Regions from separate parts of the Hymenobacter siberiensis genome, predicted to be linked through region 1. Evidence: riboswitches for the same ligand, from Rfam matches in the RefSeq annotation. Region 1 holds a riboswitch; each other region holds the start of a gene.
The links. A riboswitch is a leader RNA that binds a small molecule or an ion and turns the genes downstream of it on or off. The one in region 1 is predicted to bind S-adenosylmethionine.
Positions count from the first base shown of each region.

Region 1 (7,736 bases):
ACTACGGTCAGGCGGGGGATAAAAAGGGGGAAATCAGGCATGGTTATTTGCGTCTGATTAATGGAAGGTTGAAGGGGAGGGGCCGTCCGCCGGTCTGACCGCCCTGGGCGGTCTGACCGGTCGTCGGGGAGGGCGTCGCGTCAGAGTGGCGCGCGGGCAATCGGTGGTGCTTCAACCTGTCAGACTGCCCAGGGCGGTCAGACCGGCGGACGGCATCAGATGGAAAACGCCGCCTCCGCCGGTACTTCTTCGGTGAAATATTTCGGGTCGGTGGCGGCCACGAGGCCGGCGGCCAGGGTGGCCCCGGTCTGCTCATCCACCAAGATAAAAGCGCCCGTCGCGCGGTTCTGGCGGTATTCGTCCACCACCAGCGGCAGGGCGGTTTTCAGGCGCACCCGTACGATGTCGTTCAGCCGGGCCTCGTCGGTGCCCTGGCTTTCGAAGGTTTCGATGTTGGTCTTTTGGAGGATGGTGGTCACGGCTGCTGTCACGGTAGCGGCATGGTGCTGCACCAGCAGCTTGCGGCCGGCGCGCAGGGGCCGCTCATCCATCCAGCAAAGCGTGGCTTCGAATTCGCGCACCACGGCCGGGTGGGCCGTGACGGGCACGATGGTATCGCCCCGGCTCACGTCCACATTGTCGCGCAGACGCAGGATTACGCCCTGCGGGGCCGTGGCCGTGGCCACTTCGCGCTGGTTCACTTCGATGGCCTCAAGCACCGTTTCCAGCCCCGAGGGCCAGATGCGGACCCGGTCGCCCTGGCGGTAGGTCCCCAGAGTTGATACGTTCTCTGTCAGGGCATGAAATATTTAAAGTTCTGGGCGAAGAAAAGTTGGGCGTAGCTGATGGAGGCATCGACGTTAGTGAGTAGGAAATTCAGGGCCAGGGTATTGAAGAGGGCCGCGTTGACGGCCGCGACGCGGTGGCGGATACCGTTGGTGTCTTGATTAAAATGCACGTCACGGGTGCGGTGGAGCTTGTTTTCGATGCCCCAATGCCCGCGAATGCCGACGGCGAAGTCGGCGGCTGAACGGTTACGCAGGCTGGTGAGGTAGTAGCGCGTTTGCCGTGTGGTGGCGTGCGGGCCCACCACGGTTTTGACGACGACCACGCAGCGCGCCACCCCGGCCCAGTCGGCCTGCCAGTGTGGGGCCGCAGGGTATACGCTGGTCTGCCAGCACAACGGGCGGCCGTCGCGGCGCTCGTCATGGCGGTGGGTCGCCCCGGCGGGCGTGGGGTCGGCGGCGTGTAAAGCGGCGATAGCGGCCCGCAGCTTAGGTTGGTTGCCTTTGACTTGCAGCACGTACTCGTTGCCGCTGGTCACGATGGCATCGGCCGTTTTTTTGGGCGTGCAGCGCGTCGAGCGTCAGCACCACGCCCCGGTCCTGCAAGCCGGCGAGTAGGTCGCGGATGACGCTCATCTCCCCCGTTTTCTGGTCCGTGTAGTCCTGCAGGGCCAGGGTCAGGCCCGTGCGCTGACAATACAGGCTCACAACCGAGACAACGCTTTGGCTAGCCTGCTGGGCCCCCTGCACGGTGGAGCGCAGGCTTTGCCCGTCGCCGGCCACCCAATCCCCAGCCTGCGTCTGCGACGTGAATCAGCGGTCAAAGGCCTGGGCCAGCGCGTCTTTGTCCAACGCCTGCAACAGGTCCCGAAAGGCCCCGTAGCTGGGCAGGCCGTGGCGCAATCCGAAATAAGCGGTAAAAAAAGCCGCGTTGCTGCGACCAAACTGGGCCATTTTTCGCGGCCCCGTGTACCCGCTGGTAATGGCCAGAAACGTCATCCACAGCAAGGCGGACAGCGAGAATCGTTGCCCCTGCGGGCGGCGCGGGTCGCGCACCTGCTGAAAAAATTCCGCTAGCTCCATTGCGTTTTTTACCAGCAAATCTACCGATTCTAACAGAACCTATCAACTCTGAGAGAGGCCTAGCCCGGCATTCGTTCCACCACCGGGTCGAGGCCCTGGTGGGCGGCGGTGGCGTGCAGGCCGCACTCCTTGGCCGCCGCGTCTTCCCACCACCAGCGGCCGGCGCGGAAGTCCTCGCCCAGCGCAATGGCCCGGGTGCAGGGCGCACAGCCGACGCTCACGAAACCTTGCCGATGAAGCGGGTTAACCGGAATGCCGTTGGCCTGCGCGAAGGCTTCGCACTCGGCCCAGGTCCAATCAAATAGCGGGTGCACTTTGATGAGCCCGTGGCCGGCATCCCACTCGGCCGGGTGCATGGTCTGGCGGTTCTGCGACTGTTCGGCACGGATGCCCGTCACCCACACCTGCTGGCCGGCCAGGGTCCGGCTCAGCGGCTCCACCTTGCGGATGTTGCAGCACTCCTTCCGGTTCGCTATGCTCTCGTAGAGGCTGTTGGGGCCTTTCTGGGCGACTAATTTTTCGAGCGCGGCAGTTTTGGGGGCGAAGACTTCGATGGACTTCTGGTAGCGCAGCAGGGTCTTGTGCCAAGTGGAGTAGGTTTCCTGAAAATTGCGGCCCGTGTCGAGGGTAAATACCCGGATGGGTATGTCGTTTTCGAAGATGAAGTGGGTGATAATCTGGTCCTCCAGCCCGAAGGATGTGGAGAACGAGACGCGGCCGGGGAAGTGGTCGGCCAGAAGGGCCAGCGTTTCGGGTGCCGAGCACTCGGGCAAGTAGCGGCGCAGGTCCGCGACCTGGCTTTCAAGGGGGAATGCCATGATGAAAGAGGGCGTTTTTCTCCGCAGAAAAAATCGAAATGGGCCGCGAAGGCTGCAAAAACCCGCTACGCGTCGCGCAATGAATCAATCACCACAAAAGGGTAGTAGCGGGGTGGCTGCCGCAGCAGCCGCCGGAAGAGTGGCCCTAGCTCAACAACCAGCAATCTTCCCCGGCATAGCGGCCAGGGAACAGCCAATGCAACAACACATTCGGCGCGGCGCGGGTGGTGGATTACAGGCGGGAATTGAGCAATGTGCTCACGGCAGTTTTTATATGTCAGGACTTGGCACCGTTCCAACTAGTGGGGGTTGCCGGCGTTTCGTCGAGCCTGTCTCTCCGCGCCTCTGTATAAAAATGGGTAGCGTCCCAAACGGGGGTTGTTGGCGCAAATGTAAAGGATGAAATTGCGAAATGCCAAAATTTTATGTTGCTGTGGTGCAGCTGGTTACCTGCTCCAACCGTTTGGCGACGCCCGGAAACTGCGTAATTTGGCGATGCAACCCCTGAACCCGCCGCGTGGTCTATGGATTGCTTAAGCACCTTTAAGACCTCGTTTTCTGCATGGAAGCCCTGTCCCTTTCCGCCTACGTCGACATCAACGCCCCGCTGGTGGAGCGCTGCCGCCTCAACGACCGCCAGGCCCAGGCCGAGATTTACCGGCGCTACTCCAAGGCCATGTTCAACGCGGCCCTGCGCATCACCGGCGACTATGCCGAGGCCGAAGATGTACTCCAGGAATCATTCCTGAGCGCCTTTCGCGAGCTGAGCGGCTACAAGGGTGACTCATCGTTCGGGGCCTGGCTCAAGCGCATTGTGGTGAACAAAAGTATCAATTGCCTGCGGCAGCGGCGGCTGGCACTAGTGCCTCTGGGCGAGCAGCACCACGAGGAGCCCGCCGAAGCCGCCGCCCTCTCGCCCGAGGACGAGGCCGATACCCACTACCGCGCCGACGTGCTGCGCCGCTGCATCCAGGAGTTGCCCGACGGCTACCGCGTGGTGCTCAGCCTCTACCTGCTCGAAGGCTACGACCACCTCGAAATCGCGGGCATCCTGGGTATTTCCGAATCGACTTCCAAATCACAGTACAGCCGGGCGCGGGTCCGGCTGCGCGAGCTGGCCGCCCAACGGGGCCTGAGTTAAAATTTATCCCTTATCAATCATTATATAATCGTTTCACTACCCTTCATCCGTTTTCGCCCGGCCGCGGTTTTCGTATAGCCCCGTGGCCCGCCCTGAACCTGGACGAACCGTGCGTCTGCTACTCATTCATGGATACCAAGAAAATTAATTCCCTCGAAACCTTCGTTGAGCGGCACCGCGCCGATTTCGACACCCACGAGCCGCGCCCCGACCTCTGGGCCGCGCTGGAGGAACAGCTCGGTGCCCCTGCCACCGCGCCCCAAACCCCGGTTATGCGCCTGGCCGATGCGCCGGAGGTGCCATTTATTGCGCCCGTAGCAGCAGGAACCCAACCGAAGGCCCGCGCCGGCTGGTTTCAGCGCTACGGCGTGGCGGCGGCGCTGGCCCTGCTCGTATTTGCCGCCGGGGCCAGCGAGGCCTGGAAAGCCAACCGGGCCGCGCCCGAAACGGCCGTGGTGGCCGCGCCGGCCGCTGCTACTCCTGGCACCGTTGCTACCGAACCCGATGCGGCCCTGTACCAGGGCGGCAACCCGCTCTCCCTCACCGCCGCCGAGCACACCACCGGGGCCGACAGCCAGCTGGTGCGCGCCGTGCGCGGCATGGAAACCTATTACACCAACCAGCTGGCCCGCCGCCAAACCGAGCTGAGCCAGCTCAGCGGCCCCGGCATGGCCGCCATGAACGCCGACTGGCAGCATGAGCTGGTGTCGCTCGACTCCAGCTACCGCGAGCTTAAGCAGCAGCTGCTGCACCATCCGCAGCCCGATGCCGTGCTCACGGCCATGAACCGCAACCTGCAAATCCGCCTCGACATTCTCGACCGGCAGCTGAACCTGGGCAATACGGCCCAGGCAGTTCCCAACAACAATTCTTACGTGCTGGCCGATAGCCGGCGCCAGGCCGAATGAACCCGCCCCTGGCTTTGCGGGTAAGCCGATGGGTGGCGCTGTGCGGCGGGCTTCTGAGCCTGCTGGCCCCGCAGCCCACCCGGGCGCAGGATGGCCAAACCCGCTGGTTGGCAGTGGGCCACGGCGTAGCCATTCATATTCTGACGCCTGATGCGCGCCATGCCGAGGCCGCGCTTTTTGGCGAGGAACAGGAGCCCCAGCAGCATCAGCAGAACCCGTTGGTAGCCCAGACCGACGACCAGGGCAGTGCCAGCCTGCAGGTAGAGCAGCGCCGCCACTTGGTGCGCAGCTACGCGGTACCGAAATCCGGTCGCCCGTTTTCGCTCGATACGCGCTACGGCCGGGTGCAAATCAATACCTGGAATAAGAAGGAAATCAAGGTGGATGCCGAGTTGGTAGCGCGCTCGGAAAGCGACGCCGGGGCCCGCCAGATTCTCGACGCGCTGGGCGTACAGTGGCTCGATTACGATGCCAAAACCGGTGGCGTGGCCGTGAGCACGCAGTTTGGCCCCGCGTTGCGCGGCCGGGCCGGCGGCTGCCGTTACGAGGTGAACTACACCGTGTGGCTGCCCCGCACCACGGCCCTGAAAATCTACAATAGCTTTGGTGAAGTGACCGTGGCCGGCGATGTAAGCGGCCCCACCGAGCTGGCCATGGAATACGGCACCCTGCGCACCGCCCGCCTCGAAGGCCCGCGCAACCTCATCCGCATCGTCAACGGCGACTGCCGTATTGCCTTCGTGGCCCGCGCCAGCATCGACGCCAGCTACGCCCAGCTGCGCCTCGACACGGGCACGACCGTGGACCTGCGCAACAACTATTCCGACGTGGACATCGGCACGGTGCAGGACCTCACCGTGCACAGTAAGTATGGCGACGTGGCCTTGGGCACCGTGCGCAACCTGCGCGGCTCGTCGGGTTACTCGCGCTTCACCATCGATAAGCTGGATGAGGCCCTCGATATGGCCCTGCGCTACTGCCCCGATTTCGTAGTGCGCGATATGGGCGCCAATTTCCGCCAAGTGAACCTCGACGGCGGTTTCAGCACCATCCGGCTGGGCTTTGCCGAGGCCCCGGCCTTCCGCTTCGACGTGAGCACGGAGCAGGGGCAGCTGCTGGTTGACAAAGACCTGGTGCGCGTGCTCTCGCAGGAAAACGGCCCCCGCACCAGCGACGTGCTGGGCACCTTCGGGTCCGTAGCCCCCACCCGCCGGGCTGGCAATGTGAATATTAAGGTGCGCTACGGTACGGTTAGATTTAGCAAGTAGGAGCGGGGCATAAATAGGTTTTTTTGGGGAAAGCACAGCGACAGCTTACCCGGCATTTTTGCCGGGTAAGCTGTTTTGTCATGCGGGGATTATGGCCGCGACCCGAGATAGAGCCGGGACAGGTAATCGTTGGCCTGTTATTGTATGATTACGTTAGTATGAAATTATTTTATAATTTATTGCCATTAGTTAATTAATAGGGATTCGAACAAAATCCTGAATATTCATCTGCCGACAAATAGCAGTCTTCTGGACAGTAAAATTAGCCATCTAGTAGTAAAACAGCCATTGACAGAAAAGTGGGATTGTGTTCGTGAGATAGCAGGGTAGCTTGCATCATGTCAAAATATGCGGCAAAATGTCTGGCCGCCTGATTTGGCATTTTTGGATTCTTCCGCTTCTTCAACCACCCCCTTTTTTATTGTATGACAAAACATTTACTACTTCCTTCACGGGGCAGCTATTGGGCGGGGCGTTGCCTGGCCTGGCTGTTTTTGCTGGCGCTGGCCCCGGCCGGGGCTTGGGCACAAACGGTCAAAACCATTGGTGTCGAATACGCCAATTTTACGGCTGCTATCACGGATATCAACATCAATTTTGCCACTGGTGGCATAACAGTGAATGTGCCAGCAGGCTACACTGAAACTCCGACGGCCGCACTCCCGCTACTGTTGGCTCAGGGCACTGGCGGAGCCACAGGGCAAATTATCTTCCAGAAGTCAGGCGCAGGGGCGAATCCCAATATTACGGCCCAGTTGAACAGCACCTCAACCACGGTGGACGGCATCGTGCGCCTGAACGGCGCCGACTACGTGACATTTGACGGGATTGACCTGAGCGAGAACGCCGCCAACGTGACCGCGACCACGCAGATGGAGTTCGGCTATGCCCTGTTCCGGCCTTTGACCACGAACGGCTGCCAGAACAACACGTTCAAGAACTGCGTCATCACGCTCAACAAAACCAACGTCAACACATTCGGCATCTACGGGGCGGGCGGCGTGAGCACGCTCATAACCACGGTGGCAGCCACCACGACGGCCGGGGCCAACTCGGCGAACAAGGTTGACGGGTGCATCATCACCAACTCGGCCACGGGCATCTATTTTACGGCTTCAACCTTGACGGCGCTGGCCAACTACGACCAGAACAATGAAATCGGGGTGGTGGCCGCCAACCAGATTTACAACTTCGGCACGACGGCCACCGGCTGGGGCATCGGCGGCAACTACCAGAACGGGTTTAAGGTGGTAAACAACACCGTCAACAACACCCTGAACTATGCCGGCGGCACGACGTCGGCAGTAGCGGCCAGCACCGTGACGAGCACCCTGCGCGGCGTGTATGGCAACGCCGGCCCGTCGGCCAGCATCACCATCACGGGCAACACCATCACGCTGGCCAGCGGCTCCACCACGTCGGGGATGACGGGCATTGATAACGGCATCGGCAGCACGGCGGCCGGCAATACGGTGAATATTACCGGCAACACGGTAACGAACTGCACCTACGCTACAGCCACCACGGGCGCTTTTCTTGGCATCACCAGCTCAGCCACGGCCGCCACGGTGAACCTGACGGGCAATTTTGTCACCAACAACAGCACTCCCGGCACGGGTACGATGACGCTAATTTCGTCGAGTGCGGTAGCGGCGGGCAGTGCGGTGAACATCAATAACAATACCCTGACGGGCAACAGTAAAACCCCGGTCGCCACTACGGCTTCCACTTCG
Region 1 covers NZ_JAHLZY020000001.1:3,835,238-3,842,973, reverse strand. The annotation lists gene KQ659_RS17045 (elongation factor 1-alpha C-terminal domain-related protein) at 216-719, opposite strand; partial or broken gene KQ659_RS17040 (ISAs1 family transposase) at 794-1,336, opposite strand; gene KQ659_RS17035 (transposase family protein) at 1,599-1,868, opposite strand; gene KQ659_RS17030 (phosphoadenylyl-sulfate reductase) at 1,928-2,686, opposite strand; SAM riboswitch class I at 2,954-3,042, opposite strand; gene KQ659_RS17025 (RNA polymerase sigma factor) at 3,249-3,827, shown strand; gene KQ659_RS17020 (hypothetical protein) at 3,956-4,735, shown strand; gene KQ659_RS17015 (hypothetical protein) at 4,732-6,003, shown strand; gene KQ659_RS17010 (beta strand repeat-containing protein) at 6,429-7,736, shown strand, end outside.

Region 2 (7,736 bases), 410 kb from region 1:
AGGTAGTCCAGCGCCTCCAGCTCAAATCCTTTCACGGCAAACTCGCTATAAGCTGTCGTCAGAATAACCTTGGTGCGGCCCTTGATGAGCGGCATAAAGTCAAGCCCTGAAATTTGCGGCATGTGAATATCCAGGAACACCAGGTCAATTGTCTGGTTTTCGATGATACTAAGTGCCTCAATGGGACTCGAAGTAGTACCCTCCAAATTCAAAAACGGGGTCTTCTCGATGAAAGTGCTCAGGATATCAATGGCACCTTGCTCATCATCTATAATTAAACAAGAAAGCATAGGCTGGCAGTGTATTCGAAGGGAAACGGTGCAGGTGACGGTGAAAGATAGCGGATTTTTTATATTGTCCGTCCCGCCAGCAGTAATCCAATTATAAAATCACTTATTTTCATGATTTTAAACTATTTACAAAGCAGCGTTATTTTTTAATATTCGATTTATCAGGTATTCTTGTTTCGTGCGCCTGCCCTTAAAACACCGAAGGCCAATGCCGGGCCGCTACGCGTGGGTAGCGCCGGCAATTGGGCCCGACTGCTGGGGCGCAGCTGTTTCCGGAGTTGCTGCCCGAGCCGGCCCGGTTTGCGGCCGGCAGCGTGTGGCTGGTATAGCCCCTATCAAAAAACGTCATGCTGAACGCCGCTATTGCGGCGTTCAGCATGACGTTCACACTTTTGGCTAACCCTTGTTCTGACGCTGCTAGGGCACGACAACGATTTTGCCGGTCGTGTGGTGAGATTCAATCTGCTTGAGGGCTTCCTGCACCTCTGCTAGCGGGTACGTTTCAGCAATTTTCACCGTCAATTTACCGGCATCGGCCAGCTGGCGCAGCTCGTCCAGCTGCTGGGTATTGGGCTCCACAAAAACGTAGTGGAAGTTGATGCTGGCATCCAGCCCCTGGCCGTTGTGCAGGATGGAAACCAGCGTACCACCGGGTTTCAGGGCCGGCAGGCTCTGGGTAAGCGTATCGCCGCTGATGCAGTCGAAAATCAGGTCGACACCGGCGGGCACAAGGGCTTTCACGGCATCACCCACGCTTCCATTGCGATAGTCAACCGTGAAATCAGCACCCAGCTCCTTCATGTAGGCGAAGTTGGGCTCGCTGGCTACCGCCACTACCGTTGTGCCCCGGTCTTTGGCCAGCTGAATGGCGAAACCGCCCACCCCGCCCGAAGCTCCGAGAATCAGGACCGTTTGGCCCGCCTGCAGCTGGCCGGCGTCAAACAGCGACTGGTAGGCCGTGAGCCCCGCCAGCGGAATACCGGCCGCCTGCTCCCAGCTCAGGCTACCGGGCCGCAGGGCCAGGTAGCTTTCGGGCACCACCATGTACTCGGCAAAAGTGCCGTGCTGCACCGTGGGACGACGAATGTAGCCATACACCCCCGTGCCAACAGCAAAGCGGCGGGCCCCGTGGCCGCGCTCCTCTACCACCCCGGCCATATCCCAGCCCGGCACAACAGGGAACTCAGCCGGTAGCATCTGCTGTAAATAGCCCTCCCGAATCAGCGAATCGACGGGATTGACCCCGGCCGCCTTCACGCGCAGCAGCACTTCCCCTTCCTTTACTTCGGGCAGGTCCAGGTTACCGACTTGAATTTTATCCACCCCACCGAATTCGGTGTAGAAGGCGGCTTTCGTTTGTTTTGCCATAATTGAAAATTGCTCCCTGGAAGAAATTGCTCCTTGGAATGGGTGACTTAACTCCCACGGGCAGGCGTAGGTTTTGCACGGCCAGCGAACCATTTTGCGTTTCGGCTGTATATTCGTTCAACGCTGCTATCCAGAAAGACCGAGGGACCGGGCCCGATGACGTCTTGGCAACCTACCTAGAGTAGGTGCCAACTCCCGTTTCACTATTTTTTTGGTGAAAGAAGATGACAGCCGGAACCGTGCCTCGCCGCATGGGTTTCTTTCTGGATACGCGCTTACGTAGCCCTATCGAACAGAAAGAAATGCCCACTGCCACTCTCGCCGCCCCCTCCCCTCTTCCCGAAATCCTGCGCCAGCGCCTGCTGATTCTCGACGGCGCCATGGGCACCATGATTCAGCGCCACCCGCTCACGGAGGAGGACTTCCGGGGTGCCCGTTTCGCCGACCATCCCAAGCCGTTGCGCGGCAACAACGACCTGCTGAGCCTGACGCGGCCCGACATCATCAAAGGCATTCACGCTGAGTACTTCGCGGCCGGGGCCGACATGGTGGAAACCAACACTTTCAGCGGCACCACCATTGCGCAGGCCGACTACGGCCTGGAGCACGTGGTTTATGAGCTGAACTACGAGTCGGCCCGCCTGGCCCGCGAGGCGGCCGACGAATACAGCACGCCCGAGCGCCCGCGCTTCGTGGCCGGGGCCGTGGGCCCCACCAACCGCACCGCCTCGCTCTCGCCCGACGTGAACCGGCCCGGCTACCGCGCCGTGACGTTTGATGAGCTAGCCACCGCCTACCTGGAGCAGGTGCACGGCCTCGTGGACGGTGGCGTGGACACGCTCCTCATCGAAACCATTTTCGATACGCTGAACGCCAAGGCAGCCCTCTACGCCGTGCAGAAGTTCTTCGACGAGGGCGGCCGCGTGGTGCCCATCATGATTTCGGGCACCATCACCGATGCCTCCGGCCGCACGCTAAGCGGCCAGACGGTGGAGGCTTTCTGGAACAGCATCCGCCACCTGCCGCTGCTGAGCGTGGGCCTGAACTGCGCCCTCGGCGCCGACCAGCTCCGCCAGTACGTGCAGGAGCTGAGCCGCATTTCCGACGTGCACATCTCGGCCTACCCCAACGCCGGCCTGCCCAACGCCTTTGGCGGCTACGACGAATCGGCCCAGGAATTTGCCAGCTTAGTAGAGGAGTATTTGAAAGAAGGCATCGTGACGGTGGTGGGCGGCTGCTGCGGCACCACGCCCCAGCACATTGCCGAGCTGAGCCGACTGGCCGAGCGGTACAAGCCGCGCCAGCTGCCGGCCGAAATTGCCGTCGCCACGCACCTCAGCGGCCTCGAGCCGTTCGCCATCAAGCCCGAAAGCCTGTTTGTGAACGTGGGCGAGCGCTGCAACGTGACCGGCTCCCGCGCCTTCGCTCGCCTAATTCGCACCGGTGCCTATGAAGAAGCGCTGGCCGTGGCCCGCGTGCAGGTGGAAGAAGGGGCCCAGGTGCTCGACGTGAACATGGACGAAGGCATGCTCGACTCGGAGCAGGCCATGACCACCTTCCTGCACCTAATCGCCTCGGAGCCAGACATTGCGCGGGTGCCGGTGATGATTGACTCCTCGAAGTGGAGCGTGCTGGAAGCCGGCCTGAAATGCGTACAGGGTAAGAGCATCGTGAACTCGATTTCGCTGAAAGAGGGCGAGGAATTATTCCTGCAGCGGGCCCGCACCGTGCGCCAGTACGGGGCCGCCATGGTGGTGATGGCCTTCGACGAAGACGGTCAGGCCGATTCGCTGGAACGCCGCAAGGAAATCTGCCAGCGCAGCTACGACCTGCTGATGAGCATCGATTTCCCGCCCACCGACATCATTTTCGACCCCAACATCCTCATCGTCGGCACCGGCATGGAGGAGCACCGCAACTACGCCGTCGACTTCATCGAGTCGGTGCGCTGGATTAAAGCCAACCTGCCCGGGGCCCTCACCAGCGGCGGGGTGTCGAACATTTCGTTCTCGTTCCGCGGCAACGATGCGGTGCGCGAGGCCATGCACACGGCCTTCCTCTACCACGCCATCCGGGCCGGGCTCGACATGGGCATTGTGAACCCCGGCCAGCTCGGGGTGTACGATGAGATTGAGCCCACCCTGCTGGCCCTGGCCGAAGACGTGCTGTTGAACCGCCGCGCCGACGCCACTGAGCGCCTGCTCGAATTTGCCGACACGGTGAAGCAGAAGGGCAAAGTGGAAGTGGTGGCCGACGCCTGGCGCAGCCTGCCGGTGCAGGAGCGCCTGGCGCACGCGCTGGTGAAGGGCATTACCGAGTTTATCGACGAGGATACCGAGGCCGCCCGCCTGGAGCTGGCACGGCCCCTGAACGTGATTGAGGGCCCGCTGATGGCCGGCATGAACGTGGTAGGCGACCTGTTCGGGGCCGGCAAGATGTTCCTGCCGCAGGTGGTGAAATCGGCCCGCGTGATGAAGAAAGCGGTGGCCTATCTGGAGCCGTATTTGCTGGCCGACAAGCAGGGCGGCGACCGCCAGACGGCCGGCAAAATCCTGATGGCCACCGTGAAAGGCGACGTGCACGACATCGGCAAGAACATTGTGGGCGTGGTGCTAGCCTGCAACAACTTCGACATCATCGACCTCGGCGTGATGGTGCCGCTGGAGAAAATTCTAGATGAAGCCCAGAAGCAGCAGGTGGACGTGATTGGCCTGTCGGGCCTCATCACGCCCTCGCTCGATGAGATGGTGTACGTGGCCCAGGCCATGGAAAAGCGCGGCCTGAAAATCCCCCTGCTCATTGGTGGGGCCACCACTTCGCGGCTACACACGGCCGTGAAAATTGCGCCGTCCTACAGCGGCCCGGTGGTACACGTGAACGACGCTTCGCGCTCGGTGGGCGTGGCGGCCGGCCTGCTCGGCTCGAGCGAGCGCGCCTACGCCCAAACCGTGGCCGACGACTACGCCGCCCTGCGTGCCGATTACGCCAGCCGCCAGCGCGACAAAAGCTACTTAAGTATCGAGGCTGCCCGCGCCAACGGCGTGAAATCGGACTGGAACACGGTTTCGATTACTAAGCCCACTTTCCTGGGCACCAAAGTACTGGAAGACTACGACCTGGCCGAGCTGGCCCGCTATATCGACTGGACGCCCTTCTTCCACACCTGGGAGCTGAAAGGGCGCTACCCGCGCATTCTGGAAGATGCCACGCTGGGCGAGGCGGCCACCAAGCTGTTTGCCGATGCGCAGGCCATGCTCACCAAAATCATTGATGAGAAATTGCTCACGGCCCGCGCCGTGCTGGGCTTCTGGCCGGTCAATACCAAGGGCTCCGACACCATCGAAATCTACGCGGATGATACCCGCGACGCGGTAGCCACCGAGTTTTTCACCCTGCGCCAGCAGGGAGAGAAAGGCCCCAGCATCCCCAACATCGCCTTTTCCGACTTCCTGGCCCCCAAAGAATCGGGCCGCGCCGACTACATGGGCGGTTTCGCCGTGACGGCCGGCATCGGCATCGAGAAGCTGATTGAGCAGTTCGACGCCGACCATGACGACTACTCCAGCATCATGGTGAAAGCCCTGGCCGACCGCCTGGCCGAGGCCTTCGCCGAGCGCCTGCACGAGCGGGTGCGCCGCGAGTTCTGGGGTTACGCGCCCGACGAGCACCTGAGCAGCGAGGACCTGGTGCAGGAGAAATACCGCGGCGTGCGCCCCGCCCCCGGCTATCCCGGCTGCCCCGACCACACCGAGAAAATCACCCTGTTCCAACTGCTCGACGCGGGTGCCAAAACCGGCATCACGCTCACTGAGAACCTGGCCATGTACCCGGCCTCATCGGTGAGCGGCATGTACTACGCCCACCCCGACTCGCGCTACTTCGGCCTGGGCCGCATTGGCAAGGACCAGGTGGCGGATATCGCGCAGCGCAAAGGCATGGAACTGCCGGAGCTGGAGCGCTGGCTGATGCCGAATTTGAACTACGAACCGAAGGCTTAGCTGTTAGCTCTAGTTCTCAAAATCCCGACCCCAAAAGCTAATAGCTAACGGCTAGCTCATATAATGAAAGTTACTGACCACCTGGCCCAGGCCAACGGCAAAACCCTTTTTTCCTTTGAGGTGCTGCCGCCCAAAAAGGGCGAGAACATCCACACGCTATTCTCGAATATCGAGCCATTGATGGAGTTCAAGCCGCCGTTTATCGACGTGACGTATCACCGCGAAGAGTACGTGTACCGCCACCACCCCAACGGCCTGCTGGAGAAGAAGACCGTGCGCCGCCGCCCCGGCACCGTGGGCATTTGCGCGGCCATCAAAAACCGGTTTGATGTGGACACAGTGCCGCACCTCATCTGCGGCGGTTTCACGAAGGAGGAAACCGAGAATGCGCTGATTGACCTGCATTTTCTGGGCATCGACTCCATTCTGGCCCTGCGCGGCGACCCCATTAAGAGCGAGGGCGTGTTCAAGCCCGAGCCCGATGGCCACGCCTACGCCTGCGACCTCATCGGCCAGGTGGCCAACCTGAACAAGGGCGAGTACCTGGATGAGGAACAGGATGATACCTGGGCCACCAACTTCTGCATCGGTACGGCCGGCTACCCCGAAAAGCATTTCGAGGCCCCCAATTATGCCTCCGATATCCGCTTCCTGAAGCATAAGGTGGACCGAGGCGCCGAATACATCGTGACCCAGATGTTTTTCGACAACGAGGAGTTTTTCAAGTTTGAGCGGAAGTGTCGCGACGCGGGCATCAACGTGCCCATCATTCCGGGGCTGAAGCCGCTCACCACCAAAAGCCAACTCACGATGCTGCCGAGGACCTTTTTCCTCAACATTCCGGAAATCTTGTCGGAGGCCATCAGCCAGTGCCGCGACAACGAGGCGGCCCGCGCCATCGGCATCGAGTGGTGCCTCAACCAGAGCCGCGAGCTGATGGCCCACGGCGTGCCCTGCCTGCACTATTACTCCATGGGCAAGTCGGAAAGCATCCGGCGCATTGCGGCCGAGCTATTTTAAACCGGCCGCCGCCGGTGCCGCTACCTTCTGCCCGTTTAGCCGTAGAAGGCGAGGCCACGTTGGCCTTTTCAAGCCCAAAAATGCCTATGCAACGACTATTTGATGGTTTTAATGCAAACCGCCGTCTACGCTTTTTCCCGGCGGCGGCACTGGCGGCCCTTTTGCTGACCGGCTGCGACTCGACGCCCAATGAGCGCCGGGCCGTGGCCCGCAACGCCGGCCGTGAACTGGATGACGTGGCCAGCAAAGCCGCCCACAAGCTGGCCCGCGTGGGCAAAGCCGCGGCCACCTACGATGCCACCAACCGCGCCCGCCGCGCCCGGCCCCTCGACCCGCGCCAGCAGATGGCCATGGAAGCCAAGCTGCTGGGCCCCTACAACGGCCAAATCAACGCCCTCACGCCCCAGGACCTGCCCGCCGCCTATGGCCAGCTGGTGCGCGAGGCCCGCACCCAGCGCGCCACCTGGACCGACCGCGACTGGGACTACGCCCGCGCCGTGTACCAACGCCTGAACGACCAGCTGAAGCAGGTGCGCATGGACATGCCCGCCCGTGATGAAGTACGGGTGCGTGCCCGCCAGGCTGAGTTCGTTAGCCTCCAAGCCGGCCACGCCATGAACGGCATCGACGCCGCTACCCGGCAGCAAAAATAAGTTAAGCGTTGAAAATCAGGAGTTAAGAGTTAACTGGCTTTTATCACAAGCCGCTTAATCAACTCTTAACTCCTAACTTTCAACTCTTAACTTCCCTCCCGTGTCCAGCCCCGATTCCGTCGTTTTTCTCGAATCCTTCTACGAGCCGATGGCGGCCAACCTGGCCCGCACCCGGTTGGAAGCGGCGGGTATTCCGTGCTTCCTCAGCAATGAGAATCTGGTGTCCATTATGCCGCTGTACAGCCCGATTACGGGCGGCGTGCGGCTGCACGTGCGGCAAAGCGACGCGGAGGCCGCGCTCGAAATTCTGCACGATGAGGCCGTGCCCCGGGCCACGGACCCGGACATTGCCTCCTTCGCCGCCGATGCGCCCGACCCCGTAACACCGCGCTGCCCGCGTTGCGGGT
Region 2 covers NZ_JAHLZY020000001.1:4,242,230-4,249,965, forward strand. The annotation lists gene KQ659_RS18820 (LytR/AlgR family response regulator transcription factor) at 1-290, opposite strand, end outside; gene KQ659_RS18825 (NADP-dependent oxidoreductase) at 708-1,658, opposite strand; SAM riboswitch class I at 1,782-1,889, shown strand; gene metH (methionine synthase) at 1,961-5,656, shown strand; gene metF (methylenetetrahydrofolate reductase [NAD(P)H]) at 5,720-6,676, shown strand; gene KQ659_RS18840 (hypothetical protein) at 6,763-7,329, shown strand; gene KQ659_RS18845 (putative signal transducing protein) at 7,430-7,736, shown strand, end outside.
Region 2: linked by a shared signal. The riboswitch ahead of metH (methionine synthase) and the one ahead of KQ659_RS17030 (phosphoadenylyl-sulfate reductase) in region 1 are both predicted to bind S-adenosylmethionine.

Region 3 (7,736 bases), 950 kb from region 1:
TCCGATTCGCCCCCGGCGTAGAGAAACGGTGCCTTGGCGGGCTTGGGCTGCAGCACGTTATCGGCCACCTGGTAGTACTTGCCGTCGTAGCTGAAATGGTCCTGCTTCCACACGTTGGTCACCACATCGAGCCACTCGCGGGTGCGGGCATACCGGTCGTCGTGCTGCTCAAAATGCAGGCCGTACTTCGTGGCCTCATCGCGCCACCAGCTCGACACCACGTTCAGCGACAGGCGGCCGGGGGCAATCAGGTCGATGTTGGCCGCCTGCTTGGCCAGCAGCGCGGGGTGGTGAAACGTCGGCCGCACGGCCACCATTATTTCGAGCTGCTCGGTTACGGCCGCCAGTGCCGCGGCCGTGCTCCAGGCCTCCAGCGAAGCCACCTCCGAACCTTTTATATCATTGAGATACAGCTCGGCAATGAGCGTGAGGTCGTATCCGAGCGCCTCGCTGCGCTGGGCCAGCTGCTTCACATAGCTCCAGTCGGTGGGCATGTGCTCGTCTTCCACATTGCGCAGCCAACCGCCAAATACGGGCATCCAATATCCAAATTTCATGGCAATGATATTAAGCAGTGACTAATTGATTTTTGCTGGCCGCCGGCACTGGCAGCTGCGTTTCGAGGTAGTCCACGAAACGGGCGTAGGGGTCAAATCCCACCACATTCACGGCATCGGCCACGAAGTTGGACAGGGCGTTGATGTCGTAGAACAGTACCTCGCCGCTCCGGTCATCAATCAGGTATTCGATGCCGCCCACGTCGATTTTAGCAGCGGCCACAATGCGCTCCACGGCGGCAATTACCTCGGCTGGCGGCGTAAACGCCTCCACCTGAATCCCCTTCTTCGGCGCTTCCGTCAGGCAGAACTCGGCCGACTGCTCCTCCGGAATCTGGCAGATTTCGGCCGGACACAGGTTGAAGCTTTCGCCGGTGGTAAACACCTTCATGGCGTACAAAAACTTGCCGTCGAGCATCTCGACGCGGTGGATATTACCGCCGCGCGGCGTCACGTACTCCTGCACCAGGGCCGTCTGGTCGATTCCCAGGTCAATCTGGCCAGCCTCCACAGCCGCCTGCAAGCCGGCCAGCGTGTCGAAGCGAATAATACCCGCGCCACTACCGCCGATATTCACCTTCACCACAATCGGAAATTGCAGCTCGCGGGCCGCATCCACCGCCCGCGAAGCGTGGTTAATCACGAACGATTTCGGGTATTTCAAGCCCAGCGACTCGAACAGCGACAGCTGCCGGGCCTTGTTGGTTTCGATGGCCGTGGCCGCCGAACCATTGATAATGCGCGTCCCGATACGCTCCAGGTGCGTGGCAAAGCCGGCGGTGTGAAAAATACCCTGCCCGTGCCCCCGCAGGTAGGCCGAGGAGCTCATCCGGTTCACCACCAAACTGTAGCGGCTTTCAGTTTCAGCCGGGTTGAAGAGGTGGTGCGCGGCATCAATTTTCTCGTAGGGCAGCTCCCGCCGGTCCAGCTCCGCAAACAGCGGCTTGAACCATTCGGGATGCTCGAAATAAATGCCAATAGGTTTTTGAATGGATGACATAAAATGTTCTGAAAGAGTGATATGAAGCCAGAAAAAGGTCAGCGCCGGGTGGGCAAACTGAACTCGGAAACCGGGCCGCTGCAAAGGCAGCAAGGGCAGGAGACATTTCGACAGGACCTGGCACGCTCATTTCTTCGGGTATCGGATTGGCCGCTCCAACCACACACCAAACGGCATGGTCAGCATCGGCCCGGGCTCCGGCAACGAGCCCCAAACACACCACCCAGAAAATGAGGACGCAGCACATGCTGCAAACATAGCGGCGCACAAAGCCTACCAGCTTGCGCTACCGCCGTCCTACCCGCGAAAAATTACTCGGAGATAGGGTTAAGCCTGGCAACAACAGCAACAACAGCCCATGCCCATGTGGCGCATAGCCGCCACGGGGACAAGAAAAACAGCAGTTTGGGGGGAGAGGTTGTTGGAGGCTTCCACGGCAACTTATTTTTATATGGTCAGGAATTGGCACCGGTCCGCGGGTGCGGGTGGTTGCCGGCGCGTCATCGAGCCTGTCTCTCAGCGCCTCTCTATAAAAAAAATCCTTCCGAAAGAAAGAATTGGTGCTGCAAAGGTAAGCCCGAAAGTCTGAACCCGCCACGCTGGACAGCATTTTACAACCTGGCCACCCCCGGCTGCGCAAGGGCCAACTATTTGGCGGGCACACCTGCTCTGCATATCCGCCACCTGCCTGAGACCATTTTCATGTCCGATACCGTTGTTCACGCCGAGCCCTACGGCAGCCTGCTTTTCTGCCCCGCCGTTCCCTGCTTTATCATTGCCTGGCAGAGCTTTGCCAATAGCGAACAGTTCCGCTTTCTCATGAACAAGGGCTTGGAATTGTACACGGCCGAGGCCGCCCGCACGCAACCACTGGGCTGGCTCGCCGACACGCGCGACGTGCAGGCCGTAAAGCCCGCCGACCAGGAATGAATGCGCGCTGACTGGAACGTTCGCGCCCATAAAGCCGGTATCCGCCACGTCAGCTTCGTGGTGCCGGAAACCGTGTTCGGCCAGATTTCGGTGCAGAGCTATTCCCACAACGTGGCCGAAACCAACGAATACGAAATCGAGACCTCCCAGCACCGCACGTTGCAGGAGGCAAAAGAATGGCTGAAAGCGGCGATTCACTAACCGCACCGGCTAGGGAAATCCGAATAAAAAAGAACGTCATGCCGAGCGTAGCCGAGGCATCTCGCGTGCAGTAGTAATCCATTCTATTGAGTTACTATCACAAGCAAGATGCCTCGGCTACGCTCGGCATGACGTTCCTTATTTCCAGCCTACCGCCGCAGCGCCAGGCGCACGCCGGCCATCAGCCAGCGACCGGGCATCTGGGCCCCCAGCAGGTCGGAGTATTTGGCGTCGAACAGGTTCTGGGCCTGGCCCACCACCCACAGGCGCTCGGGCAGCAGGGCCACATCGAGGCGGCCATTGATGACCACGTAATCGGAGGAAAGCGTGAAGTCGCCCACTGGTGGCACCCCGGCGCGCTGCTTGTATACCCCGCCCAGGCTGGCCGTGAAGCGGCGGTGCACCAGGCTCAGATTACCGCTCACGAGCTGCCGGGCCACGTTACTCAGGTATTGCGATACGATGCTGCCGTCCACGTTCAGGTGGGTGTAGGTGTAGCCCACGCTGCCGTCGAGGCGCAGGCCAGGAGCCAGTTGAGCCCGGGTATTTGCTTCAAATTCGAGGCCCTGCGTGCTCACGGCAAACAGGTTTTGAGCGTAGCGGTAGGTGCTGGCCGGGTTGAGATTGGTGAAGCCGGTGCCGGCCTGCACTTCGCTGCCGGGCGTGGCCACGTAATCAATCAGGTTGCGGCCGTAGCGGTTGAAGTAGGTGCCGCGTAGCGTGAGCGCGGGGCAAACCGTGAAATCGAGGCCACCCTCGTAGCTCCAGGTACGCTCGGCGGCCAGGCCGGGATTGCCTACGTTGAAGCCGTTGGGCACCGTGCCAGGCCGGATGGCCGAGTTGTACTGCTCGGTAAAATTGGCTGCCCGGATGGCGCGACCCACGGCGGCGCGCACGGTCAGCTTCTCGCCCAGCAGCTGGCTGGCCGTGAGCTGGGGCAGTAACTCAGTACCGTAGGCCTGGTCGTGGTCGAGGCGCAGGGCGGCGGTCAGGCTCAGGCCGGCGGCAGGTGTGAGGCCGGCCACGGCAAATGCGCCCTGGTGCCACACGGCGTGGTTGCCGCGGTCGTTGCTGCGCACGCTGCGGCGGTCGGCCTGGCCGCCAAGGGTCAACTGCACCTTATCCGACAGGCGCAACTGATGCTGGCCCTGCACATTGAGGTAGTGCATGAGGTGGTCGCTGGCCGCCGAGGTGGGCGTGTACAGGTAGTAGTCGGTGCTGGACGTGCCCACCAATTGCAGCTCGGTGCGGGCGCGGGCGTTCCAATCGTAGCGCAGCTGGCCCTGGTACCAGTCGCGCGAGGTGGTTTCGCGGGCGCGGTCGCCAGCGTTGGTCGTGTAGAAATTCTGAGCGTTATAGTCGCGCCGGTCGAAGCTGGCACGGGCGGCAGCGCTGAATTTGGGGCTGATTTGATAAGCGCCCGAAAGCGAGTAGGTGTTCAGCTTGAAGTCGTTGCGCCCGCCGCCGGGCAGGTTCAGCAGCTGGCCGCTGGCGGTGTTGTTGAGGATACCGCCAGCCAGCCGCAGGCCCTTGTCCTGGCCGTAGAAACCGGCGTTGGTGGTTTTCAAATCGTACTCACCAGCCATGAACGTGCCGCCGACTTCCACGCCGTCGGGCCGGTGGGTGGCGGCGAAGGTTTTGGTCACGATGTTCACGAAGCCGCCCACGGCATCGGGGCCGTAGAGGGCCGCACCGGGGCCGCGTACCACTTCAATCTGCTCAATTTCAGCGGGCGTGATGGGCAAATAGCCCGCAAAGTGCCCCGTGAGCGGGTCGTTCAGCCGCATGCCATCGAGCAGAATCAGCACTTGGTTGAAAGTGGAGCCGCGCAGGGTAATATCGGCCTGCGTACCGAAATTGCCCCGGCTCTGCATCTCAATGGCCGGTAATAAGCGCAGCAAATCATCGAGCGATGAAACCGGGTACTGGCTGAGCGTGCGGCCAGGTATCACGGTCACGTAGCGGCCAGTCTGGCCGGCTACCTGGTTCAGGCGGGTGCCATACACGGTCACCTCATTCAGGGCGCGGGTACTATCGACCGGAGTGCTCTGGGCCAAAGCATTAGCGGTAAATAGTGTACAGAAAAGCGGGGTAGCGTAGCGCGTAAGTCGCATTCTTAAGGGGGTTGATGGGGGTGCAAAGCTACGGTAGTGCGAACGCTACGAGTCTGCGTCTCGCTACAGCGCAGCGAATATTCGTTGTTTATTATCGCAGGGGCATTTCGCATTTCCGCATTCGCCGCGTTGCGGCGACACGCGGACTTGCAAAGTCCACGCTACTTTCGTCCCCGCGTCAGGCAACGTCAGCCTCGCACCCGCGTCCTTCGCGCGAAACTCATTTCCCACCATTCGTTTCTCTATGAAGCACCTTTTCGCGCTGGGCCTACTGGGCCTGGCGGCCACCAGCCCGGCTTTCGCGCAGGCTCCCACCCCGCCGGCTGCCAAGCCCGAATCTCCCTACCGCGCCTCGGCCACCAAGGTCAACGACCTGGTACACACCAAGCTCGATGTGCGCTTCGACTATGCCAAGCGCTACCTCTATGGCAAGGAGTGGGTGACCCTCAAGCCCCATGGCTACCCCACCGACTCGCTGCGTCTCGATGCCAAAGGCATGGACATCAAAGCCGTGGCCCTGATGAGCGGTGACAAGCAAACCCCGCTCAAGTACGACTACGCCGACGGGATGAACCTGCGCATCAACCTGGGCCGCGTTTTCAAGCCGGGCGAGGAGTACACGGTGTACATCGACTACGTCTCGAAGCCCGACGAGCTGAAGGTGAAAGGCTCGGCCGCCATCACCGATGCCAAGGGCCTGTATTTCATCAACCCCGACTCGGCCGTGGCCGGCAAGCCGGTGCAAATCTGGACGCAGGGCGAGACCGAGGGCTCGTCGGCCTGGTTCCCTACCATCGACCGGCCCAACCAGAAAACGACCGAGGAAATCTCGATGACCGTGCCGGCTAAGTACGTCACGCTCAGCAACGGCCGGATGGTGAGCAGTACCCCCGCCGGCCCCGGCCTGCGCACCGACGTGTGGAAGATGGAGCTGCCCCACGCCCCCTATCTGTTTATGATGGCCGTAGGCGACTTTAAAATCTACAAAGACACCTGGCGCGGCAAGGAGGTGAGCTACTACCTCGAACCCAAGTACGCGCCCTTCGCCAAGCAGATTTTCGGCAACACGCCCGATATGCTGGAGTTTTACTCCAACCGTCTCGGCGTGGAGTATCCGTGGAATAAGTACAGCCAGATTGTGGCCCGTGACTACGTGAGCGGGGCCATGGAAAACACCACCGCCACACTGCACGGCGAGCAGGTGCAAATGACCGACCGCGAGCTACTGGACCGCGAATACGGCTCCGAATCGGTGATTGCGCACGAGCTGTTCCACCAATGGTTTGGCGACTACGTGACGGCCGAAAGCTGGTCCAACATCACCGTAAACGAAACGATGGCCGACTTCTCGGAAGGCCTCTACGCCGAGCATAAATACGGCCGCGATGCCGCCGATGCCCACTACTACCGCTACCTGCGCCGCTACCTGAGCTCGCCGCGCGACGCCGCCAAAACCCTCGTGCGCTTCCACTACGACGAGCAGGAGGAAGTATTTGACCTGGTGAGCTACCAGAAGGGCGGGGCCATCATGGACATGCTGCGCACCTACCTCGGCGACGACGTGTTTTTCTCCGGCCTTCAGAAATACCTGCAGGACAACAAATTCGGCAACGGCGAAGCCCACCAGATGCGCCTGGCGTTTGAGGCCGTATCGGGCCAGGATTTGAACTGGTTCTGGAACCAGTGGTACTTCGCGCCCGGCCACCCCATCGTGAGCATCGACTACGCCTGGGATGCCGCCAAAAAGATGCAGTCCGTGACGGTGAAGCAGACCCAGCCGGGCCAGACGTTCCGCCTGCCCTTCACCATCGACTACTACGTGGGCGGCAAAGTGCTACACCAGCCCGTGACCATGACGGAGGCCAGCCAGACCTTCACCATGGCCTTGCCCGCCAAGCCCGAGCTCGTGAACGTGGACGCCAACAAGAAAACGCTGTGGCTGAAAACCGATAACAAATCGGCCGCCGAGTACGCCTTCCAGTACGCCCACGCACCCCTGTTCGTGGACCGCCGCGAGGCCATTGACGCCGCTGCCAAGGACCAGACCATTGCCGCCAACCGCGCCACGCTGCTGGCCGCCCTCAACGACAAGTTCTACAACAACCGCCTGGCCGCCGTGGAGGCTTTGAAGCTGGACGACAAAGCCATGGCCAAGGCCGCCGCGCCTGCCCTGCGTAAGCTCGCCGCAACCGAAAAAGAGCCCTGGGTGCAGGCATCGCTGCTCGGCGCGCTGGCCAAGCTGAAGGACAAGAAGGACGAAGCGTACATCAGCAAACAGCTCAGCAGCCAGTCGTACAACGTGCAGGGTGCGGCCCTGCGTGCCCTGGCCACCGTGCAACCCACCCAGGCCCTGGCCCGTGCCAAAACCTACGAGGCCAACGCCCAGGGCGCAGTAGCCCAGGCCGTAACCGAAGTATATGCCAAGAACGGCGGCCAGGCTCAATGGGCCTTCGTGCGCGACCGGTTCGACGCGGCCCGCTCCCAGGGCAAGTTCAACATGATGGAGCCGCTGGCCACCATCACCGGCCGCCTCGACGATGCCGCTTCCATCACCGAAGGCATCAACCGCCTCCAGGAAATCGGCGTCAAGTACAAAGCCTACGGAGCCGACCGCCCCATCGTGAACCTGCTGCAAGGCGTGGCCAAAGCGCAGGCCGGCCGGCCGCAGGCCGCCACTACCCAGCAGGCCGTGGAGCAGGCGGTGGCTGCCGTGCAAGCCGCCAAGTAGTACTAGTGGTTATTTAGCAGCGCCGCTTGACGTGCTTCTAAACTAAAAAAGCCCTGTCGCATTGCGCGACAGGGCTTTTTTGTGGGTGGTGGTTGGTTACTATTTGGGGGAAACGGGAAAAAATCTACTCGCCATCGGCTACTCCGGCCGGGGTTAGCTCAGGGGTTTCGTCGGTAGCAGGGTCGTGGTCCTGTACCTCGGTGGCG
Region 3 covers NZ_JAHLZY020000001.1:2,881,391-2,889,126, forward strand. The annotation lists gene KQ659_RS12865 (LLM class flavin-dependent oxidoreductase) at 1-557, opposite strand, end outside; gene KQ659_RS12870 (ATP-grasp domain-containing protein) at 568-1,557, opposite strand; SAM riboswitch class I at 2,002-2,093, opposite strand; gene KQ659_RS12875 (hypothetical protein) at 2,260-2,487, shown strand; gene KQ659_RS12880 (hypothetical protein) at 2,488-2,688, shown strand; gene KQ659_RS12885 (TonB-dependent receptor plug domain-containing protein) at 2,838-4,745, opposite strand; gene KQ659_RS12890 (M1 family aminopeptidase) at 5,047-7,530, shown strand; gene KQ659_RS12895 (carbonic anhydrase) at 7,655-7,736, opposite strand, start outside.
Region 3: linked by a shared signal. The riboswitch ahead of KQ659_RS12870 (ATP-grasp domain-containing protein) and the one ahead of KQ659_RS17030 (phosphoadenylyl-sulfate reductase) in region 1 are both predicted to bind S-adenosylmethionine.

Region 4 (7,736 bases), 740 kb from region 1:
CCTACAAGCGCCTGAACCTGAACTTCAGCACGTTCATGCGCAATACCACGGGCTCCATTGAGGCGCTGCGCACGGTGCGGGGTGCCGATACCGTGCAAACCAGCTACGCTAATATTGGCCAGCAGAACTCCTATGGCGGCAGCCTGTTCGCCAACATCAACAACGGCAAACTAAGCCTCAACGCGGGCATCGATGCCTATTATATCACCCTCACCAACAACGTGCCCGACCGCAATTTCAACGCCTACAACGAAGGCTTTGTGATGAGCGGCCGCGTGTTTGGCTCCTATAATTTCACGCCGGTGTGGGGCCTGCAGGCCTTCGTGTTCTATCGCGGCAACCAAGTGCAGCTGCAGGGCACCCAGAGTGGCTTCGGCGTATACAGCCTCAGCGTGAAGCGCGACTTTGCCGAGAAGCGCGGTAGCATCGGCTTCGGGGCCGAGAACTTCTTCACGCCCAGCATCACCATTCGCAACACCGTGGTGTCGCCCCTCATCGACCAGGCCAGCCGCAACGTGCTGCACAACATGAGTTTTAAGGTGAACGTGAGCTACCGCATTGGCAAGCTGACGGTGGCCCCGCCCACCCGCCGCGGCAAAACCATCAACAACGACGACCTGAAAAGCGGCGGCGAAGGCGGCGGTGACATAGGCGGCGGTGGCGCGCCCGGCGGCGGGGCATCCGGTGGTGGTGGCGCTCGCCCAACGGGTGGTGCCCCGTCCGGCGCGCCCGCCGGCACGGCCCGCCCCGGCGGCTACCCTGGCGCGGCTCCGGCCGGCGCTGGTGCCCGCCCCGGCGGCTACCCCGGCCAGCAGCGCGGCACCGCACCCGCCGACGGCACTTCCGGCAAGCCCGCTACCGACAGCACCAGCCGTCCCCAGCCCGGCCAGCGCCCCGGCGGCTACCCCGGCCTGCGCCCCACCACGGCCCAGCCCGCCGACTCAACCAATCGCCAAACCCCGGCCCCGGCCAACAACCCCATCAACGCGCCGGCCAATGCGCCCTCACCCGGCACCAGCACGCCCAACGGCACCGTACCGGCCGGCAGCCCCGGCGGCCGGCCCTAGCACAATGCTAAGAGGGTTAATACTGAAAAACGTCATGCTGTGCTTGTTGCAGCATGACGTTTTTCATATCTCCTTAATCCATTTTTAATCAGTCGTCGGCTGGCTACTCCCTACTTTTGCCCGGCTGCTTTATTTCCTTCGATGACCGATAAACCCCTCGCTCCCCTGCCCGAAGACGACGCGCATTTTTTGCAGCGCTTGCAGCCCTCGCGGCTCATTCTGCCCGTCGTGATTGGCCTGAGCGTGGTGGGGTTCATGTTCTGGCGCAGCTACAAGCCCGGCGATTTGGCCCCCCTGGCCCACGCCAGCTACTCGTGGCTGCTGGTTACGCTGCTGGTACTGCTGGGCCGCGATTTTGGCTACATCTACCGCATCCGGCACATCACCGAACGGGTGCTGAGCTACCGCCAGAGCCTCGATGTGATTATGATTTGGGAGTTTGCCTCCTGCGTGCTGCCCTCGGCGGTGGGCGGCACGGCGGTGGCTTCGTTCATTCTGAACAAGGAAGGCATTCCGCTGGGTAAGTCCATGGCCTACATCATGGTTACGGCCCTGATGGACAACCTGTACTACGTCATCATGGTGCCGCTGGTCGTTCTCATCGCCGGGGCCGGGCTCTACCCGCACGAGGCCATGCAGGGCGCCTTTATCGCCACGCTGCGCGTGGCGTTTGTCGTGAGCTACGTGGCCGTTACGGCCTACGCGGGCCTGATGCTGTACGCCATTTTCGTCAATCCGAAATCGGTGCGGCGGCTGCTGGTGCGGCTGTTCTCGTTCCGGCTGATGCGGCGCTGGCAGCGCTCGGCCTACAAGCACGGCCAGGGCATGATGGATGCGTCCATCCAGTTGCGCGGCAATCCGGCCATCTACTGGTGGCGGGCGGCGGGCAGCACCTTCTTCGTCTGGACGGCCCGCTACCTCGTCATCGGCTGCCTCATCGCCGCCTTCGTGCCGATGGACACGGACACGTTCCTGTTCATTTTCGCCCGCAACCTCACCTACAAAGTGCTGCTGCTGCTGGCCATCACGCCGGGCGGGGCGGGTATTGTGGAGGGCGCGTTTCCCACGTTTTTCGGCAAGTTTATCGGTACGGCCACGCTCACCAGCTTCATGGTGCTGCTGTATCGGGTGGTCACGTATTACCTGTATCTGGTGCTGGGCAGCGTGTTTTTGCCGCGCTGGGTGGGGCGGGTATTTGCGAAGCGGCCGGCACAGCAGTAACGCGAGCGTTGTAGCTCATATCGGAGTTGTTTAGAAAGTCGCAAAAGGTCCCCGAACGGTCATGCTTCGCTGCGCTCTGCATGACCGTTCGGGGACTTTCTAAACAGCTTCATCATAAAAAAAGCCCCGAACCAGTCTGGTTCGAGGCTTTTCGTTGGGTTGAATCCAGAGTAATCTACTCCTTTTCCAGCATCAGCGCGGCACCGTCGGCCGACTTCAGGGTGAGTTTCTTGTCGGTGAGGGTTTCCACAGCGAAGGTGTTGCTGGTGGTCGCGCCGTCGGGCGTCATGGTAATAGTTTTGCCGGCCTGGTCGAACGTGTATTTGCCCGACACGGCTCCGCTGGCACCGGTCATGTTGTAGGTGCCGTTGGCGAAAATGCGCAGTTCTTCCTGTTTTTGAGCATCGGTTTGCTTCACTTTGTCGCCGCTGGTGTCGGTTTCCTTGGCGGTTTTCCACACCTTGCTATCGGTGCCGTACAGCATGTTCACGCCTTCCACCTTGCCCTTGTCGTTGCTGCAGGAAGCGGCAAAGAGCGACACAAGCAGCAACAGGCTGGCGAAGTAACGGAGCGAAAAAAGAGACTGAAGTTTCATGTGCACAAAGGGTAATGGTGAAAGAATGAAGATGACGCGCAAGGTGCGGACTCGTCGACTTACGACGCAGACGCAAAAGAGTTTAGGGCGCAACCCCGCCTAAGCTTGCCCGTATAGCAACCCCGTCGGCCCGCCTGCAAGCGTTTCCGGCCTGCAAGCGTTTCCGGCAGAATCTATCTCTCCATTTAATCACCGAAACCATGGGACTCTTCGATTTCATCAGCGACAAAGGCGACCAGAAGCCCGTAGAGCCCGCAGCTAAGCCGGCGGCTGGCGGCACCGATTTTTTTGGCAATGCCAAACCGGATGCTACCGGCGATACGTACACCGTAGTAAGCGGCGACTCTCTTTCTAAAATTGCAAAGCACCACTACGGCGACGCCGCCAAGTGGCACCAGATATACGACGCCAACAAGGCGCTCATCGGCAACAACCCCGACCTGATTGAAATCGGTCAGGTGTTGACCCTACCTAGTCTCTAGGTACTTTTTTGCAGAAAAAAGGTGAGAAAAGCCACTCTGTTTCAGGGTGGCTTTTTTGCGTTTGAAGGAATCGAAAGAACGACTTCGAAACAAAGAAATTCGAAACAAAGAAAAAAGACCGTCATGCTTCGCTGCGCTCTGCATGACGGTCTGAAAAAACCGAAACCGAAAAATATTTTCGAGGCAATACTTGCTCATCCCAAAAATTCTCTCGTACATTTGCCGATACCAAACAGGTACTCCCCGCTAACGGTGGGCAGTTTTCAAGTTTTATACAGAAGTGGCGAGAGACTAGGCTCCGTGACCCACTGGCAACCTTCGCTCAACGAAAGGTGCCAATTCCTACCCACTAGCGGCCTCGGCCACGATGGGGCAGATGATTCGAGTGCCATGGAAAATTCTTCTCGTTCCGCTTTTTTCAACCCGAATGCTCCGGCTGCTTTGCGCACCGTGGTTTCGGGTTTTGCTATTTCGGCCCCTTGCGGCCACAATCAGGTCGCCAGCCTCGCCCGAATGCGAATGCGAATGTGTTGTTGTTGCCCGTGTTGTTGCTAAGCTGATTTCGGCTTAGCCCCCCCTCTCCTTTTCTTCTTCGTGGGAATGCCGTAGCGTCCGGGCGTGCCAATGGGCTACGCCGGCTGATTGGCTAAAACGGCCCTGCTTACCGCCGGCTCGCTGCGTACCGCACCAGGCAAATTGACCCTGGCGGCCAGGTCCTAACGAAGAAATCCCTTTTTTTCATTCCACTTCGTATGCCTACGCTCATCGCTCCTGCATCCATTCAGCCCGAACTGGCTGCTACTGCCCAACACCTGGCCAATGTGCTGCCCGCTACCGCCAGCCAAACCATTGATGCCGGCATTGCAGCCGTACACGCGGCTGGTCTGGTTCAGCACAGCCTCCGCACCGGCCAGGTTGCGCCCGATTTCACCCTCCCCGACGCCAATGGGCAGCCGGTTTCGCTCGCCAGCCTGCGGGCAATTGGGCCGGTGGTGCTGGTGTTTTACCGGGGCAACTGGTGCCCATATTGCAACGTGCAGCTGCGGGCCTACAACCAGGCGTTGGCCCACTTTACCGCGAATAACGCCACACTGGTGGCCATTTCGCCCCAAACGCTGGACCTGACCAGCCTCACGGCGGAGGAAAAAAACCTGCAATTCCCGGTGCTCAGCGATGCTGGCAATACGGTGGCCAAGCAATACGGACTGGCCTACCAAGTAGGCGATGCCGTGTACCACACCCTGCACGGCGTGGGCATCGACCTGGCCGTGTTCAACGGCGACGACAGTGGCGAATTGCCTCTGACGGGCACCTTTATTATTGCCCAGGACGGCAGCATTGCGTGGGCCGCCACCGAGGCCAACTTCAAGGAACGTCCCGACCCGACCGTGCTGCTCGATGCACTGGCCCGGCTATAGCCCTGATTAAAACCTGAAATATTCAACGCTTCACGCTTAAAACCTCAGTATTATGTCCGTTCAGCCCCAACACTTCGAAACCCTCCAGCTTCACGCCGGCCAGCAGCCCGACCCCACCACCGGTGCCCGCGCCGTACCCCTGTACCAAACCACCAGCTACGTTTTCAAAAACGCTGAGCATGGCGCGAACTTGTTTGCGCTGAAGGAGTTTGGCAACATTTACACCCGCCTGATGAACCCCACCACCGACGTGTTCGAGCAGCGCGTGGCGGCGCTGGAAGGCGGCATTGCCGCCCTGGCCACGGGCTCGGGGCAGGCGGCCCAGTTCATTGCCCTGAACAACATCCTGCAAGCCGGCGACAACTTTGTGAGCACGGCCTACCTCTACGGCGGCACCTACAACCAGTTTAAGGTGGCCTTCAAGCGCCTGGGCATTGAGGCCCGCTTCGCAGATGGCGACAACCCGGCTTCGTTTGAGGAGCACATCGACGAGAAGACCAAGGCCATTTACCTCGAAACCATCGGCAATCCCAGCTTCAGCGTTCCCGATTTTGACGCCATCGCGGCCATTGCCAAAAAGCATGACTTACCGCTGATTGTGGACAACACCTTTGGCGCGGGCGGCTACCTGTTCCGGCCCCTGGAGCACGGCGCGCACATTGTGGTGGAGTCGGCCACGAAGTGGATTGGCGGGCACGGCACCAGCGTGGGCGGCGTGATTGTGGACAGCGGCAAATACGACTTCGGCAACGGCAAGTTTCCGCAGTTTACCGAGCCCAGCGAAGGCTACCACGGCCTGATATTCAACGACGTATTTGGCAAAAACAGCCCGTTTGGCAACATCGCCTTCATCATCCGGGCGCGGGTAGAAGGGCTGCGTGATTTTGGCCCGGCCATCAGCCCATTCAACTCCTGGCAGCTGCTCATTGGCCTCGAAACCCTGAGCCTGCGCGTGGACCGCACGGTAGAAAACGCCCTGAAAGTAGCGACCTGGCTGGAGCAGCACCCGCAGGTAGAAAGTGTGAACTACCCCGGCCTGGCCAGCAGCCCCTACCACGCCATTGCCCAGAAATACCTGAAGCGTGGCTTCGGCGGCGTGCTCTCGTTCCGGGTGAAGGGCACCAAGGAAAACGCTATGCAATTCATCGACAGCCTCAAGCTCATCAGCCACCTGGCCAACGTGGGCGATGCCAAGACACTCATCATCCAGCCCTCGGCCACCACGCACCAGCAAATGAGCGAAGCCGAGCAGCTGGCCGCCGGCGTGACGCCGACCTCGCTGCGCCTGTCGGTGGGTATTGAGCATTTCGACGACATCAAGGCTGATTTGCAGGCGGCTTTCGATGCCATCGGCAACACGGCCAGCCTGCCGACGGAAGGTCAGGAAGTGGGCGAGCCCGAGCTGGAGCACGCCCAGCCGCTGGAAGTATAGTGGTTAGTGGTTAACGCTTAACTACTAAAAAAGAATTGGTGCATCGGCCCGGGCCTCTTCCGTGATGGGAGGAGAAATGGGAGTGAGAAACTATTGTTCCGGGCCGATTCGCTGGTTCTAAAGCTGTGCTATTTAATTGAATTATGCCAACCCAACTATTTGAACTCCCTGACCTTAAGCTGGAAAGCGGCGAAACCCTGACCGGGGCGCATGTATCCTACCAGACCTGGGGCCAACTCAACGAAGAACGCGACAATGTGGTGTGGGTGTGCCACGCCCTCACGGCCAATGCCGACGTGCTGGCTTGGTGGCCGGGCCTGGTAGGGCCGGGCTGCCACTACGACCCTTCGGAGTGGTTTATCTTGTGTGCCAACGTGTTGGGCTCATGCTACGGCACTACCGGCCCGCTCGATGCCGACCCGGCCACCGGCCGGGCGCGCTTCCAGCACTTCCCGCTGCTCAGCATCCGGGACCTGGTGGCGGCGCACGAGGCACTGCGGGAGGAGCTGGACCTGGCGGATATCAACACACTGATTGGCGGCTCTTTGGGTGGGCAGCAGGCGCTGGAATGGGCCGTGCTGCGCCCCGATTTGTTCGACCATCTGATTGTCATCGCTACCAACGCCCGGCATTCGGCCTGGGGAATTGCTTTTAACGAGGCCCAGCGGCTGGCCATTGAGGCCGACCCGACCTATGCCGCCGGCCAGCCCGGCGGGGGCGACGATGGCCTGCGCGCCGCCCGCGCCATGGCCCTGCTCAGCTACCGCAGCTACGAGGCCTACGCCGAAACCCAGACCGACCCCGACAACGACGCGCTGCTACGCCAGCACCGCGCCAGCGCCTATCAGCGCTACCAGGGCGACAAGCTGGTGTCGCGCTTCGACGCTTATAGCTACGTGTCGTTGAGCCGGAGCATGGACACCCATAACCTCGGCCGCCACCGGGGCGGGGTGCCGGCGGCGCTGGCCCGCATTGGGGCGCGCACGCTGGTACTGGGCATTACGTCGGATGTGCTGTTCCCGCTGAGCGAGCAGCGCGAGCTGGCGGCGCACATTCCGGGGGCCATGTATGCCGAGCTGGACTCGCGCTACGGCCACGACGGCTTTTTGCTGGAAACGGCGGCCATCACGCACTTTCTGGAGCTGTTTTACGCGCCTACGTTCGTGCATTAACTAATTCTAAAAACAATCAGAACGTCATGCTGAGCGCCGCCGAAGCATCTCGCGTGCAGCAGCAATTCTTTTCTTATGATTGGATTGCTACCACACGCGAGATGCCTCGGCGGCGCTCGGCATGACGCATTTTTTTCCCTTTGAGAATGGACGTTGAGAAACAACCCCTGCGCATTGGCCTGATTGGCTTTGGCTGCGTAGGACAGGGCTTTTATGACATCGTGCAGCGGCAGCCGGAACTGGGACTGACCATTGCCCGCATTGCCGTGAAAAACCCCGATAAGCCCCGTACGCTGTCCGCCGGGCACTTCAGCTTTCGAGCGGATGACTTGCTGGCCGACCCGACGCT
Region 4 covers NZ_JAHLZY020000001.1:4,579,122-4,586,857, forward strand. The annotation lists gene KQ659_RS20210 (TonB-dependent receptor domain-containing protein) at 1-1,067, shown strand, start outside; gene KQ659_RS20215 (lysylphosphatidylglycerol synthase transmembrane domain-containing protein) at 1,209-2,288, shown strand; gene KQ659_RS20220 (hypothetical protein) at 2,464-2,883, opposite strand; gene KQ659_RS20225 (LysM peptidoglycan-binding domain-containing protein) at 3,084-3,365, shown strand; SAM riboswitch class I at 3,633-3,748, shown strand; gene KQ659_RS20230 (peroxiredoxin-like family protein) at 4,118-4,783, shown strand; gene KQ659_RS20235 (O-acetylhomoserine aminocarboxypropyltransferase/cysteine synthase family protein) at 4,836-6,215, shown strand; gene KQ659_RS20240 (homoserine O-acetyltransferase family protein) at 6,359-7,387, shown strand; gene KQ659_RS20245 (homoserine dehydrogenase) at 7,534-7,736, shown strand, end outside.
Region 4: linked by a shared signal. The riboswitch ahead of KQ659_RS20230 (peroxiredoxin-like family protein) and the one ahead of KQ659_RS17030 (phosphoadenylyl-sulfate reductase) in region 1 are both predicted to bind S-adenosylmethionine.